Regions from separate parts of the Alteribacillus sp. JSM 102045 genome, predicted to be linked through region 2. Evidence: riboswitches for the same ligand, from Rfam matches in the RefSeq annotation. Region 2 holds a riboswitch; each other region holds the start of a gene.

Region 1 (3,122 bases), on a different contig from region 2:
GTTTTCTTTAATAAGATGCATTGGTACGTGCCCTGGGCCTTCCACCATCACCTGAACGTCATGCTCCCAAGCAATCTTTGTTAGCTCCCCAAGAGTCTCCAGTTCTGCAAATTGTGCTTCATCATTGGCATCTGCGATGGAACCGGGTCGCAAACCATCACCCAATGAAAATGCAATATCATAGGTTTTCATAATGTCACAGATTTCCTCAAAATGAGTATATAAAAAGCTTTCTTCATGGTGATAGAGACACCATTGTGCCATAATCGAGCCGCCCCGAGAGACAATACCAGTCAGGCGCTTTGCTGTTAACGGAACATACCGCAAAAGCACACCAGCATGAATGGTGAAGTAATCCACCCCCTGCTCCGCTTGTTCAATCAGCGTATCCCGGTAAACCTCCCAAGTCAGGTCTTCAGCAACTCCATTTACTTTTTCTAATGCTTGATATATAGGAACAGTGCCAACAGGGACGGCTGAGTTGCGGATAATCCATTCGCGAGTTTTATGGATATTTTTACCAGTTGATAAATCCATAATATTGTCTGCTCCCCAGCGCGTTGCCCAGGTCATTTTTTCAACCTCTTCTTCAATCGACGAAGAAACAGCAGAATTACCGATATTGGCGTTAATTTTGACATGAAAATGTCGTCCTATAATCATTGGTTCTGTTTCTGGATGATTAATGCTAGCGGGAATAATCGCTCTACCTTTTGCCACTTCGTCACGTACGAATTCAGGGTCCATATTTTCTCTTATTGCGATAAATTCCATTTCAGGCGTAATAATCCCCTGTTTAGCATAATGAAGCTGAGTAACATTCTTCCCCTTTTTTGCCCGCAGTGGTTTCCGTGTTAATCCAGGAAACACGTCATGATTAGCACGGGGATCATCTTCATCACGATATCCGTTATCTTCAGGTTTTGTATCACGGCCTTCATATTCTTCTACATCGGATCGTTCCTGAATCCATTTACTGCGAAGGGCAGGAAGTCCTTTTGTTATGTCAACCGAATAATCAGAGTCCGTGTAAGGTCCGCTTGTGTCATAGACACGTAGTGGCGGGTTTTCTTCTTCCCCAAAGCTTCCTGTTGTCGGACTTAGGTCGATTTCGCGCATAGGTACCTTAATATCCGGTCTTGAACCTTCTACATAAACTTTCTTACTACCGGAGAAACTGGACATGATGGAAATGTTTTTTTCATTTAATGAAGAAATGGACATAAAAAAATCTCTCCTTTTCAATAAGTTCATTGATAAAGGACGAGATCTAGAACATAACAAATTGCAAACAGGTAGAAGTACATAAAAAAGCCGGTCCCATTTAAAGGATGGACCCGGCTTTGTATATGTAGAAGTTTATTCATCATGGATGAGTTTCTAACTTCCCTACGCTGGTATGATCCAGATCAGGTCCAAAGGGTCAAGAAACTTCAAAGCATTTCTTTCTCAGCCCAGCTTATTGGACTCCCCTAGTTATGAGCTATTCTATTTTATTACAGTATAAATAATAATGAAGAAAAATCCAACCCTTTAGGAGAAAATGATTCTTATCTACTCCTTGTTGACCATTGTTTCTTCTACTCCGCTTCAATGTAAATTACATAAGGTTTAAAAAATCTTCGGAGAGAATCTCCCATCGATTGGTTATTACATCTCGTGTCAGGATGAAAGTATATGATTTTCTCTCTTTTCCCTGATCACGTTGATAAGATTGAAGTTCGACAGGTACCTCCAATGCCACGATAGGCAGTTTTTTCAGCTTTTTGAAACTCGTATGTTTTGAAACCATTCCCATCCGGTCCATACGTTTTAAAATAGCTGCCATTTGTAACGTATGAGGTTCAGACAGGGTCATTTGTAACATATAAGGATCACTTTGATTTATGGCTGTAATAAAAAGATCTATTATTTCGTATGGATTCATTTCATTACGGTATTCTGCCAGTTTCCCAGAGGCCTTTAAAACCATCAGTCGATGAGTTGGATCCGAGTTTTTTGTCCGGTGGGTTATGCTTCCAGCAAAGTGAATACAGAAATGGCCAGGAAACCCATTCGACAAACCCCCTCCCCCGTGAGGCATTCCATGCATAGAAGCAGCAATCATACGATCATTAGTGTTAACCAGAATAGCTCGTCTTTTCCAACTCCAGCTATTACCATAAATTTCTTTCATAATTTGAGTATCTTTTCTCGTTAACGGCTGTACATCTGCATGTTGATTACCAGCACGCTTTTGCACACGAAAACTTAAGCCAGTGTCAAGATCAATAACCTGAAATTTCACCTTATGAGGCAATAATGAACGAACATCTTCCCATGGAAGCATGTCACCATAATATTGCTCACGTACTATATATTCAAATGGAGAATAAGAAAAGCCTTGCAGTTCTTGGGGTTCTTTAGCATTAATAACCAATGGTCTGCCCATTAGCAAGGTAAAGATTAATATGGATATCATAATGTTTAACTGTGTTTTCAACCCCATCACTTCCAATGTCATTGTCTTCACCTATTTTGTTCTCTTACCATTAAATTATTCAATCCTCTAAATGGATAAAAAGATATCATCAGAAGCTGTCTGTCTATACAAATTAACTGAAACAGATTATCCTCTGAATTCATCCATCATAAAGTCCAGAATGTCTAACTAAGAAATCCTGGACTTTAAAGTCATAGAATCGGAGCTTATTAACTTATTTCATAAATTTATCCTTATAATGACTCAGAGCGAGTAATGGAAATAAGTATTCATAACTATGATAATGAATATAAAATCCTCCTGGGAGACCCTGTCCTTTAGGATACGATGTTGTCCAATCACTTTTTTCAGATGACTCTAACAAAAACTTAATCCCGTGCTTTATTTCGGAAGTTTCTTCATTTTCTGCTGCTATAAGTGTATCCAGCGCCCAGGCGGTATGAGTCCGAGTGCTTGCCTGTAAAGAAACATACTTTTTATTTATGTCACTTTTGCACGATTCCCCCCATCCACCGTTTTGGTTTTGGATTTCACATAGCCATTTTATTGCCTTCTGAATGGACGAGTGATTTTTACGAAATTTTACGGCCATTAATCCCGTAACAGCTGCCCATGTTCCATAAATGTAACAGATCCCCCA
Region 2 (3,122 bases):
TTTGATATTAGTCAGTATGATAGTCGTTCAGTTGAAAAATATCATCTATTATCTGAGGTCATGAGACTTGCGTATGCTGACCGGGCAGCATACGCGGGCGATCCAGAATTTGTTGATGTACCAATGGAGGGGCTGCTGCATCCAGATTACATCAAAGAGAGAAAAGAACAGCTGTCTGTGGATGAAAGAAATGAACATGTCGAAGCAGGGGATCCATGGAAGTTTGAGGAGGCAGAACAAACGAAGGAAATTGTGGAACAAGCAGATGACAAAGAAATTGGTGAAACCACACACTTTACGGTAGCTGACAAGTGGGGAAATGTTGTCTCCTATACGACAACGATTGAACAAGTATTTGGCACAGGCATTATGGTTCCGGAATATGGGTTTATGTTAAATAACGAATTAACTGATTTTGACGCTAGACCAGGAGGTGCTAATGAAGTGCAGCCAAACAAACGACCACTAAGCTCTATGACACCGACCATCGTATTAGAAGATGGAAAACCTGTGTTAACCTTAGGATCACCGGGCGGACCAACGATCATTGCTTCCGTACTGCAAACATTTTTGAATATTATAGAGTATGACATGGAATTAAAAGATGCTGTGGAAGAGCCTCGTATTTATAACTCTCATACTTCCGAGACAAGGTGGGAAGAAGGAGTGCCGGAAGAAGTAAGAGAAGAGTTAATGGAAATGGGGCACCGCTATGAAAACAGCCCTCGATCAATTGGGAACGTCCAAAGTATTTTAATAGATCATGAAAACGGCACGTATCATGGAGTAGCTGATTCACGCCGGGACGGAGCAGCCATTGGGGTATCGAACAAGGAAAATGGTTTTAAACTCAGCCTTCTATTAAAATAACAAAGTTTGAGAAGAAGGAGCTTATATGTGGAATGGCTCCTTCTTTTTCGTGTCGTGACAGCCCAATTCTTATGGTCTCTATTTTATGTTAACTTTGATCTTCACTCTCCATAATACCTTCTTCTTCCTCTGGAAAATCTGGTTCACGGTCTTCTTCTATTTCTCCATTTTCCGTACCTTCTACAAACGGATCAGCCACTTGTTCCTGAGGGGCCGGAAATTCTCTCCAGGCCTCGTCTTCTTGAGCAGCTGGATTGTTTCTTGGCGGTTGATTCCTGCGTTCCATATCCATCCTCCATTTCAATCAATTTCGCTTAGCATGTGCAGTACGTCAATGATTTATTAAGGAATGGGTTTTCGCAGCTTAAGATTTGTGCTATGTTAAAAAGGAGATAATTGTTATGAAGTGAGCTTATAAAACAATCGAATAGCTTGACACTAGGGGTGCTGGATCATAGCTGAGAGGGACTTATATTGTCCTAACCCTGGAACCTGAACTAGTTCGTACTAGCGGAGGGAAGTGTGAGCGAGCCTAAAATGATGATAGGTTTATTCTGTTTATGTCATTTTATGCAAACCCATGACCACTCTTCGCTGGAGTGGTCTTTATTATTGGAAAAATGAAACAGAAAAGGATGGAAAGGCGCGGGGGTGGAGTATAATTATCAGGCAAAAAGTGTGGATGGTCTATGGATAAGCAAAATGCACGAACACAGCTCACTTTTCAGAATGTTTCTTTTCATTATGGACAAGAAGAACATGCTTTACCTATTTTTAAACATCTTAATATTGACATCTATAAAAGAGAATTTGTCAGCTTGCTTGGACCGAGCGGTTCTGGTAAGTCAACGTTTTTCAGGCTTGCAACAGGCCTTGATATTCCAAAGGAAGGCCACATTTATATCGATCAAAAAGAAGAGAAAAACCGCCTTGGGAAAGTGGGCTATATGCCGCAAAATGATTTACTGCTTCCTTGGCGTACGGTGCTGGAAAACGGCGTACTGCCGTTGGAGGTAAAAGGAGTGAAAAAAACGGAAGCACGTCAGAAAGTTAAAAAACATCTAGACAAGTTTGGACTTGCCGGCACGGAAAATCGCTATCCCCATGAATTATCCGGCGGCATGAGGCAGAGAGTTTCTTTTTTACGGGCAATGTTAAGCGGAAATGATATATTGCTTCTCGATGAACCCTTTAGTGCGCTCGATGCGATGACCCGTTTCATGATGCAGGAGTGGCTGCTTGAACAGTGGAGCACCTGGCAGAAGACACTGATTTTTATTACACATGACATTGAAGAAGCAGTATTTTTATCAGATCGTATTTTTTTATTTACTAACCCTCCAATAGAAAACCAGCTTGAAGAAGCAGTCATTCCGTTAAGCCGGCCGAGAGGGACCGAAACTAGAAGCACCCCAGAGTTTATGGCCTTGAAAAATGAGCTGCTAAGCAGGATGAAAACGAGGGTGCAATCATGAAAAGCAAAGTGAATAGCAGTTTTTCCTATGCAGGATCGGCATTTATTGCAGCAATTTTTTTTATTGTTTGGGAAATTAGTGCCAGGCTATATGATCAAGCATATATTTTGCCCTCTCCGACAGAAATATTATTAAAGCTTTGGGAGCTTCGAGATGTGTTATTTCTTGTGCACCTTCCCGCCACTGTACAAATTATTCTGATGGGACTGGCGATCTCCATTTTTTGTGGAGCAGGACTTGCCATTTGGATGAATCAAAGCCGAGTGATTGAGCGCAGTATCTTCCCGCTCCTTATTACGTCTCAGACTATACCCATTATAGCCCTTGCTCCAATTTTTGTGCTTTGGTTTGGCTACTCAATCTGGAGTAAGGTGGCAGTCACCGTTTTAATTACTTTTTTTCCAATTACGGTGAGTACGTTTGACGGCTTAAGGTCAGCCAACAAGGAAATGGAAGATTTACTGAAAACAATGGGAGCAAGCTCGAAACAAATTTTTTTGAAAGTAAAAGTGCCCTCCGCTCTGCCGTATGTTTATTCTGGTATGAAAGTAGCTGTCACGATGAGCGTTATAGGGGCTGCAATTGGGGAGTGGCTCGGGGCAAACGCGGGGCTTGGTTACTTCAGCCGCCGTATGATGACACAAATGGACGGCGCAGGGGTGTTTGCGCCAATCTTTCTGTTATCTCTGCTTGGGATTTTATTATTTTTAGCAATAAAACTTTTAGAAAAAATTACAACAAAAAAATGGAGGGCTAAATCATGAAAAAAAGATGGAA
Region 3 (3,122 bases), on a different contig from region 2:
GCTTGTGCAATCCCCAGGCACCCCATCCCTGTTAGAAGTACGGCAGCGGCGAAATAAAAAGAGGCCGAAAGTTCTGCTGTTATAGAAATGAGCAAACCAGCTGCAATTGGTCCGATCATTTGGCCAAGGCTGTAGATAAAAGTAAACCCTCCTATAATACTACTGCTTTCGCCGGCAGCGGTATTTCTTGCTTCTGCGATTGTCATGGTGACAATTCCCATAAAAGTTGCTCCGAAAAGGAAGGAACCAATTAAAGCGCCAATACCATTAAAGAAAACGACAGGAAAGAGCACCCCTAATATTTGTAGAAAAAATGCAGCCTGCAGTGCTGTTAGGTTTCCGATTCTAGATGCAGCGGCTGACCATATTATACAAGAAGGTGCAGCAGCAGCCCCAACGAGCACCCAGCTTAAAGAAGGATTTGATTGAAGCACAGGAATTTCTGCCGCAAGGGCTACTAAATATGTCCCGCTGATTATATAACCGATTCCTTCAAGTCCATAAGCAGCCCCAAGCCACGGTAGTATAGATTTCGTTTTTGGAGGTGTCACATTATTAACAGCAGGATTTTTTTTCACATTTGTTTCATGAGAGGGTGTTTCCGTGAGCCTTTTCCAAATAAACAATGCTAGAATGAAAGAAAGCAGTCCAAGCGCTATCCAAATGCCTGCCCAGTTAAATAAATTGGACAAGAAAGGTACCAGAAGACCGGTAGATAATATACCTAAACCTACTCCGCTAAAAAGATATCCTGTCCAAGCGGCACGCCCTGCCCGGACAAGGTGGTCCATTACGATACTCGAAATGAGAACAAAAATAATTCCGCTTGTTAATCCAGATAAAAAGCGTAACAGATGCCAGATAAACTCATTCACTGCAGCTCCCATTAATAAAGTAGAAGCTATATTCAGACTAAGATGAAAGTAGACGTTGTAAGCTTTCCCTTTTTTCCATGCCAGTTTTCCAGCTAAAAGAGCACCTGCGAAGTATCCAAAATAATTGCTTGAGGCTAAGTATCCAGCTGTTTCATTATTTAAAGAGGTCGATTCAACCATCAGCGGAAGTATAGGGGTGTATGCAAACCTTCCAATACCCATTACGATAAATAGTCCTGCTATTCCTGCTATTAAAACAAACAAGTCATTTTTTTTTGAAGAAGCTGCTTGCATCATCGAAAACACGTCCTTCATATTAACTTCCTCTATTTTATCACAATGCAAAGTACAGCTCTTGTAAACTAGTTTGACAGAATCAGGGTGTTTGTTTTAAAATTTAGAAAAATAGAAAAGACAACCACTAGGGGTGCCTTTAAGAAAGGCTGAGATTAAAGTGAACCTTTAAAACCCTCAGAACCTGAACTGGATCATTCCAGCGGAGGAAAGTGGAGCGCAATGGACTCTCATAATTAAAGCTGACCAGGCCGCTTTCCTATCCTCAGGAAAGCGGTCTTTTTCGTTTTAACGTAAGAAAATAGAAGTTTTTTAGATTGTCTTTGAAAGATTTATTGCCTTTTAAAAAAGGAGAGGTATTATGAAACCGTCCTTACATGTAATCTCAACTGGAAGACAATCCATAGATGTGTGGCTTGGGGTCACTGTTGAAATCCATCCTTATGTGGATTTTATACACATTCGTGAAAAGCAGTGGAGTTTAGAAAAAGCAGAGTCGGTACTTCTACAATTAAAAAAGGCAGGTGTGCCGCCTAGGAAAATCATTTTCAATAATGGTCCCCACCTGGCTGCTAAGTTTGGTTTGAGAGGCGTTCATTTTCCTGAAAATGTACCAATACAACAAAATGACAGGAATTTATTGACAGGCTGTTCTGTACATAGTCAAGTAAGTGCTATAAAAAAAGAAAAGAATGGAGCTGACTATTTATTTTTTGGACACATTTATAAAACAAACAGCAAGCTAGGAGCTGTGCCTAGAGGATTAAAGTCGTTAAAACAAGCGGCACAAGCTGTTCGTTGTCCAGTAATAGCTATAGGCGGAATTACTCCTGCTCGGGCGAAGGAATGTATAAACAACGGAGCCAGCGGTATAGCAGTGATGTCTGGCATTTATGAATCGGGAGAGCCAATTAGAGAGGCAAAAGCTTATCGAAGAGCGTTAACAGAGGAGGCATTACATGAAGAAAGCATATGATGTGCTGATAATCGGCGGCGGAGTTAATGGCTGTTCTATCGCTTATCAACTTGCAAAAAGAGGCTGCCATACTGCTGTTGTAGAAAAATCAAGAGTAGGGGCTGAAGCATCCAGTGCAGCAGCCGGTATGCTTGGAGCACAGGTGGAAATCAAGGAAAATGGTCCTTTTTTTGACTTTGCTAGAAAAAGCAGAAACATGTTCTCTGAACTGGTACCTGAGTTAGAAGAAACCTCTGGAATCCCTGTTTCTTACCTTCGCAATGGCATGTTAAAAGTAGCTCAGACGGATGAAGAAGCAAGTCATCTATTAGAAATGCTTGATTTTCAAAGAAAAGAAGGAGAACAAGCAGAGTGGCGGGGACCGGAGGCACTTTCCGTTCAGGAACCTAATATTAAAGGCGAGGTAAAAGGTGCTCTCTTTATTCCTGGAGACGGCCAGGTAAAGGCAAAAGAGTTAACTCAAGCATACGCCCGCGGAGCATCCCTGTTAGGAGCTGATTTCTACGAATACACTCCTGTTATTGGGTTAATTCAAGAAGAAGGGAAAGTAAAAGGCGTTTCTACTCCAGCTGGAAGCTTTTATTCATCACAGGTCGTACTAGCTGGAGGAGCATGGTCTGATTTAATTACGGACCATGAAATCCAAATTCCGCCCATGGTTCCGGTGAAGGGCGAATGTTTGGCAGTCAGACCAGCAAAGCCCGTTATTAAAGCCACAGTTCACGCACCAGATTTTTACCTTGTTCCGAAGCCTGACGGCTCCATCATTATAGGTGCAACAGAACAAAAAGGGCGAATGGATAAACAAGTTAGTGCAGGATCTGTTCAGAACCTGCTTTCGAAAGCGCTCCGTCTTGTTCCCGGCCTTCAAAGCGCAGAATGGATGGAGTCATGGAGCGGTGTCAGGCCGCAAACCACTGATGGCATGCCATATTTAGGGGCCGCTTCTTTAGAGGGATTATGGATGGCAACTGGAC
Region 4 (3,122 bases), on a different contig from region 2:
TGATCATAGAAGAAGGACATTTCTTTTTAATATCCTCTACTGGCTCATCATCTTGCCCAACATGGATACCATCTGCTTCTAATAAGATAGCGAGTTCTGTATCATCATTTACGATGAACGGAATTTGATGGTTTTTGCAAATAGATTGAAGTTCTCTGCCCAGCTTTTCTTTTTCCTTACCTTCTAACGCTCCCACTCCTTTTTCACGAAACTGAAAGCATGTAATTCCGCCTTTGATTGCTTTTTCTAAGACCTCAGAAGGATGGCCTGAAGTGTTATTGCTTCCCATAATAAAATACAGTAAAAGATCTTCTTTATTCATTTCCAGATCCTCCCCGGTCTAATACTTCTTTTTCAATATGCAATTGTTGTTTAAAATCCATTTCGCCTGAGTGGTAAAGAGCGTTAAGCAACTCCATTTGAAAGGTGCCGGGGCCTTCCATTGAAGCAAATCCTTCTGCTCTTTCTGCTGCAACTCCATAATAACCTAATGCTGCGGCTGCCCCTTCTGCAACACTTCCTGATACAGTAAGAAAAGCCGCTGTAACTGCACTGGCAAGACACCCGGTTCCTGTTATTTTTGTCAGCATGGAATGGCCATTGTAAATCGTATATAGATTAGTTCCATCTGTTACAGCATCTTTTGCTCCCGTAACAGCTACTGGAATATTTAATGTCTTGGCAGCATGACCTGCGATGGCTCCAAGGTCCCTTTCTCTGCCTGAAGCATCTACTCCACGTATATCACTGTCCAGCCCTGCTATCGCTGAAACTTCTGCTTCATTCCCTCGCAATAACGTAATATTTAGTTGCTCGAGAAGATTACGGGCTGTTTCTGTTCTATACGTTGTTGCTCCAGCTCCTACAGGGTCAAGCACCACTGGAATTCCTTTTTCATTTGCTTGCTTTCCGGCCAGCATCATCGATTCGACCTGGCCCTCATTTAATGTCCCGATGTTCAATACGAGCGCGTCCGCTGCCGAAGCCATATCAGCTGCTTCCTGCACAGCATTTGCCATCACAGGAGACGCACCCATAGACAAAATTCCGTTTGCAGTAAAATTCGTAACCACTACATTGGTAATATTATGAATTAACGGTTTTTGCTCTCTAACTTGTTCTAAAAGCTTACTTACCTCTTTACTTCTCATAAAAGCTCCTCCTTACACTAAAATATCATTTTTATCTAATCGAGAAGCCCAATGGTTTACCGGCCCATCCCCTTTGCCTATACCCAACGTATGATGAATAGCTTGAGAAATAAAGATTTTACTTTTTGACACTGCATCTTTAATATCATTTCCTCTTGCGAGTTCAGCGGCAATAGAAGCTGATAGACTGCAGCCTGTACCATGGGTATGATTTGTATCAGTGCGCTGAGCAGTTAAATATTCAATTTTCCCGTTGCAATATAGAATATCGGTAGCGTCTCCTGTTAAATGTCCGCCTTTTACCAAAGCAGCTTCCGCACCCATTTCATCCACTAGCATTTTCGCTGCTTGTTCAGCCTCTTCCTGAGTTTTTATAGACATTGCTGTCAACGTTTCGGCTTCTGCAATATTCGGTGTAATAACGCGGGCAAGCGGGAACAGCCGTTTTTTCATAAGTTCTGTAGATTCCTGTTCCATTAAGGAGTCACCACTTGTTGCTACCATAACAGGGTCTACAACTAATGGAAGATCTTGTCTCTCTAACAGTTCAGCCACTTTTTCAATCATTTCTGGTGTAGCGATCATGCCTGTTTTCACTGCATCTGGACGAATATCTTCTAGTACAGCTTTAATTTGTTTTTCTACCATATCGAGGGGGACATGCCAAACATCCTGAACGCCTTTTGTGTTTTGAGCTACGACTGAAGTGACGACCGCCATTCCGTATGCTTTACGTTCCTGAAAGGTCTTTAAATCGGCATGAATACCCGCTCCGCCCGTTGGATCCGTCCCAGCAATGGATAATGCACTTGGTACTTTCCCCATATATATTACCTCCTATAATTAAAAAAACCGCTCTCCGAAAGAGAGCGGTCGACATCATTTATCGTATATCTTCGCTCCACTTTCCTACGATGGCATTAACCATATCAGGTTCGAAGGGACCGATGCATTCAATGCATCATCTCAGCTTCCAAAGCGCCCCTAGTGGATTATTGTTTTAAGTTAATTCCATGTTACTTGACACTAACAGCAGTGTCAAATAAGTGCTTTTACTCGTTATTTCGGTCACTATCTTCTTTTCTTTGCTGCTCTATATTTTTGGACTCCCCTTTTGATTGCTGAAGAATACGTTCAAGCAAGTAAATAATATCGTCTTTTGACAAATGTTCTTCTTGCTCTTTGCTTCGTACCTCTCTTGAAGCCTGCGACTCATTTTCCGTTCGTTCCGGAAGCGCCGTATTATTTTCTTCCTCCGCAGCACTTTCTTGATAATACCGGTTAAGCTCGTAAGAATAAACAACCCTGCCTTCAGGCGTGACGTATTTTTTATTCATCGTTCTTGTGTCTTTATCAAAGAAACTGTAAACCACCGGTATGACAAACAATGTAAGGAATGTACTGCTGATGAGTCCGCCTATCACAGCAATCCCCATCGGCTGTTGAATTTCTGTCCCTTCTCCAATACCCAGCGCCAGTGGAACAACACCTAATATGGTGGTAACAGCTGTCATTAAAATTGGACGGGTTCGCTGTTTGACACCTTCAATGATTGCTTCTCTTGCAGGCATTCCTTTTTCTTTCATTTGATTGATATAATCAACCAGCACGATAGCATTATTGACCACAATACCTGCCAGGACAATCAGGCCGATAAAGACTGTAACACTCAGCGGCGTCTGCGTAATAGTAAGTGCCAGCATCACCCCTATTACTACAAGCGGTACACTAAACATCACAACAAACGGATATTTAAAGGATTCAAATTGTCCTGCCATCACCAGGTAGATGAACAATAACGCAAGCAAAAACGCGAATACAAGGCTCTCAATCGCATCATTCAGAAGTTCTTGTTCCCCAGAAAAAGCATAACTGGTGCTATCTGCTAAATCAGCATCCTCAATAATATCTTCAACTAATAAAGACATATCGTTCAGATTCGTATCGCTACTGTAAGTTACAGTAAATTCT

The links. A riboswitch is a leader RNA that binds a small molecule or an ion and turns the genes downstream of it on or off. The one in region 2 is predicted to bind thiamine pyrophosphate.
Region 1: another riboswitch for thiamine pyrophosphate. It lies ahead of thiC (phosphomethylpyrimidine synthase ThiC); the one in region 2 lies ahead of ACE1TI_RS00920 (ABC transporter ATP-binding protein).
Region 3: another riboswitch for thiamine pyrophosphate. It lies ahead of ACE1TI_RS11560 (thiamine phosphate synthase); the one in region 2 lies ahead of ACE1TI_RS00920 (ABC transporter ATP-binding protein).
Region 4: another riboswitch for thiamine pyrophosphate. It lies ahead of thiD (bifunctional hydroxymethylpyrimidine kinase/phosphomethylpyrimidine kinase); the one in region 2 lies ahead of ACE1TI_RS00920 (ABC transporter ATP-binding protein).

The regions. Positions count from the first base shown of each region.
Region 1 is NZ_JBHFQG010000028.1:5,073-8,194, reverse strand. Features, by position in the region: gene thiC (phosphomethylpyrimidine synthase ThiC) at 1-1,224, opposite strand, end outside; TPP riboswitch at 1,370-1,484, opposite strand; gene ACE1TI_RS16200 (hypothetical protein) at 1,601-2,512, opposite strand; gene shc (squalene--hopene cyclase) at 2,697-3,122, opposite strand, start outside.
Region 2 is NZ_JBHFQG010000001.1:191,398-194,519, forward strand. Features, by position in the region: gene ggt (gamma-glutamyltransferase) at 1-870, shown strand, start outside; gene ACE1TI_RS00915 (hypothetical protein) at 959-1,156, opposite strand; TPP riboswitch at 1,301-1,406, shown strand; gene ACE1TI_RS00920 (ABC transporter ATP-binding protein) at 1,560-2,345, shown strand; gene ACE1TI_RS00925 (ABC transporter permease) at 2,342-3,109, shown strand; gene ACE1TI_RS00930 (ABC transporter substrate-binding protein) at 3,106-3,122, shown strand, end outside.
Region 3 is NZ_JBHFQG010000015.1:37,899-41,020, reverse strand. Features, by position in the region: gene ACE1TI_RS11565 (YbfB/YjiJ family MFS transporter) at 1-1,190, opposite strand, end outside; TPP riboswitch at 1,289-1,397, shown strand; gene ACE1TI_RS11560 (thiamine phosphate synthase) at 1,531-2,145, shown strand; gene thiO (glycine oxidase ThiO) at 2,129-3,122, shown strand, end outside.
Region 4 is NZ_JBHFQG010000015.1:16,396-19,517, forward strand. Features, by position in the region: gene thiE (thiamine phosphate synthase) at 1-322, opposite strand, end outside; gene thiM (hydroxyethylthiazole kinase) at 315-1,151, opposite strand; gene thiD (bifunctional hydroxymethylpyrimidine kinase/phosphomethylpyrimidine kinase) at 1,164-1,976, opposite strand; TPP riboswitch at 2,041-2,147, opposite strand; gene ACE1TI_RS11465 (efflux RND transporter permease subunit) at 2,204-3,122, opposite strand, start outside.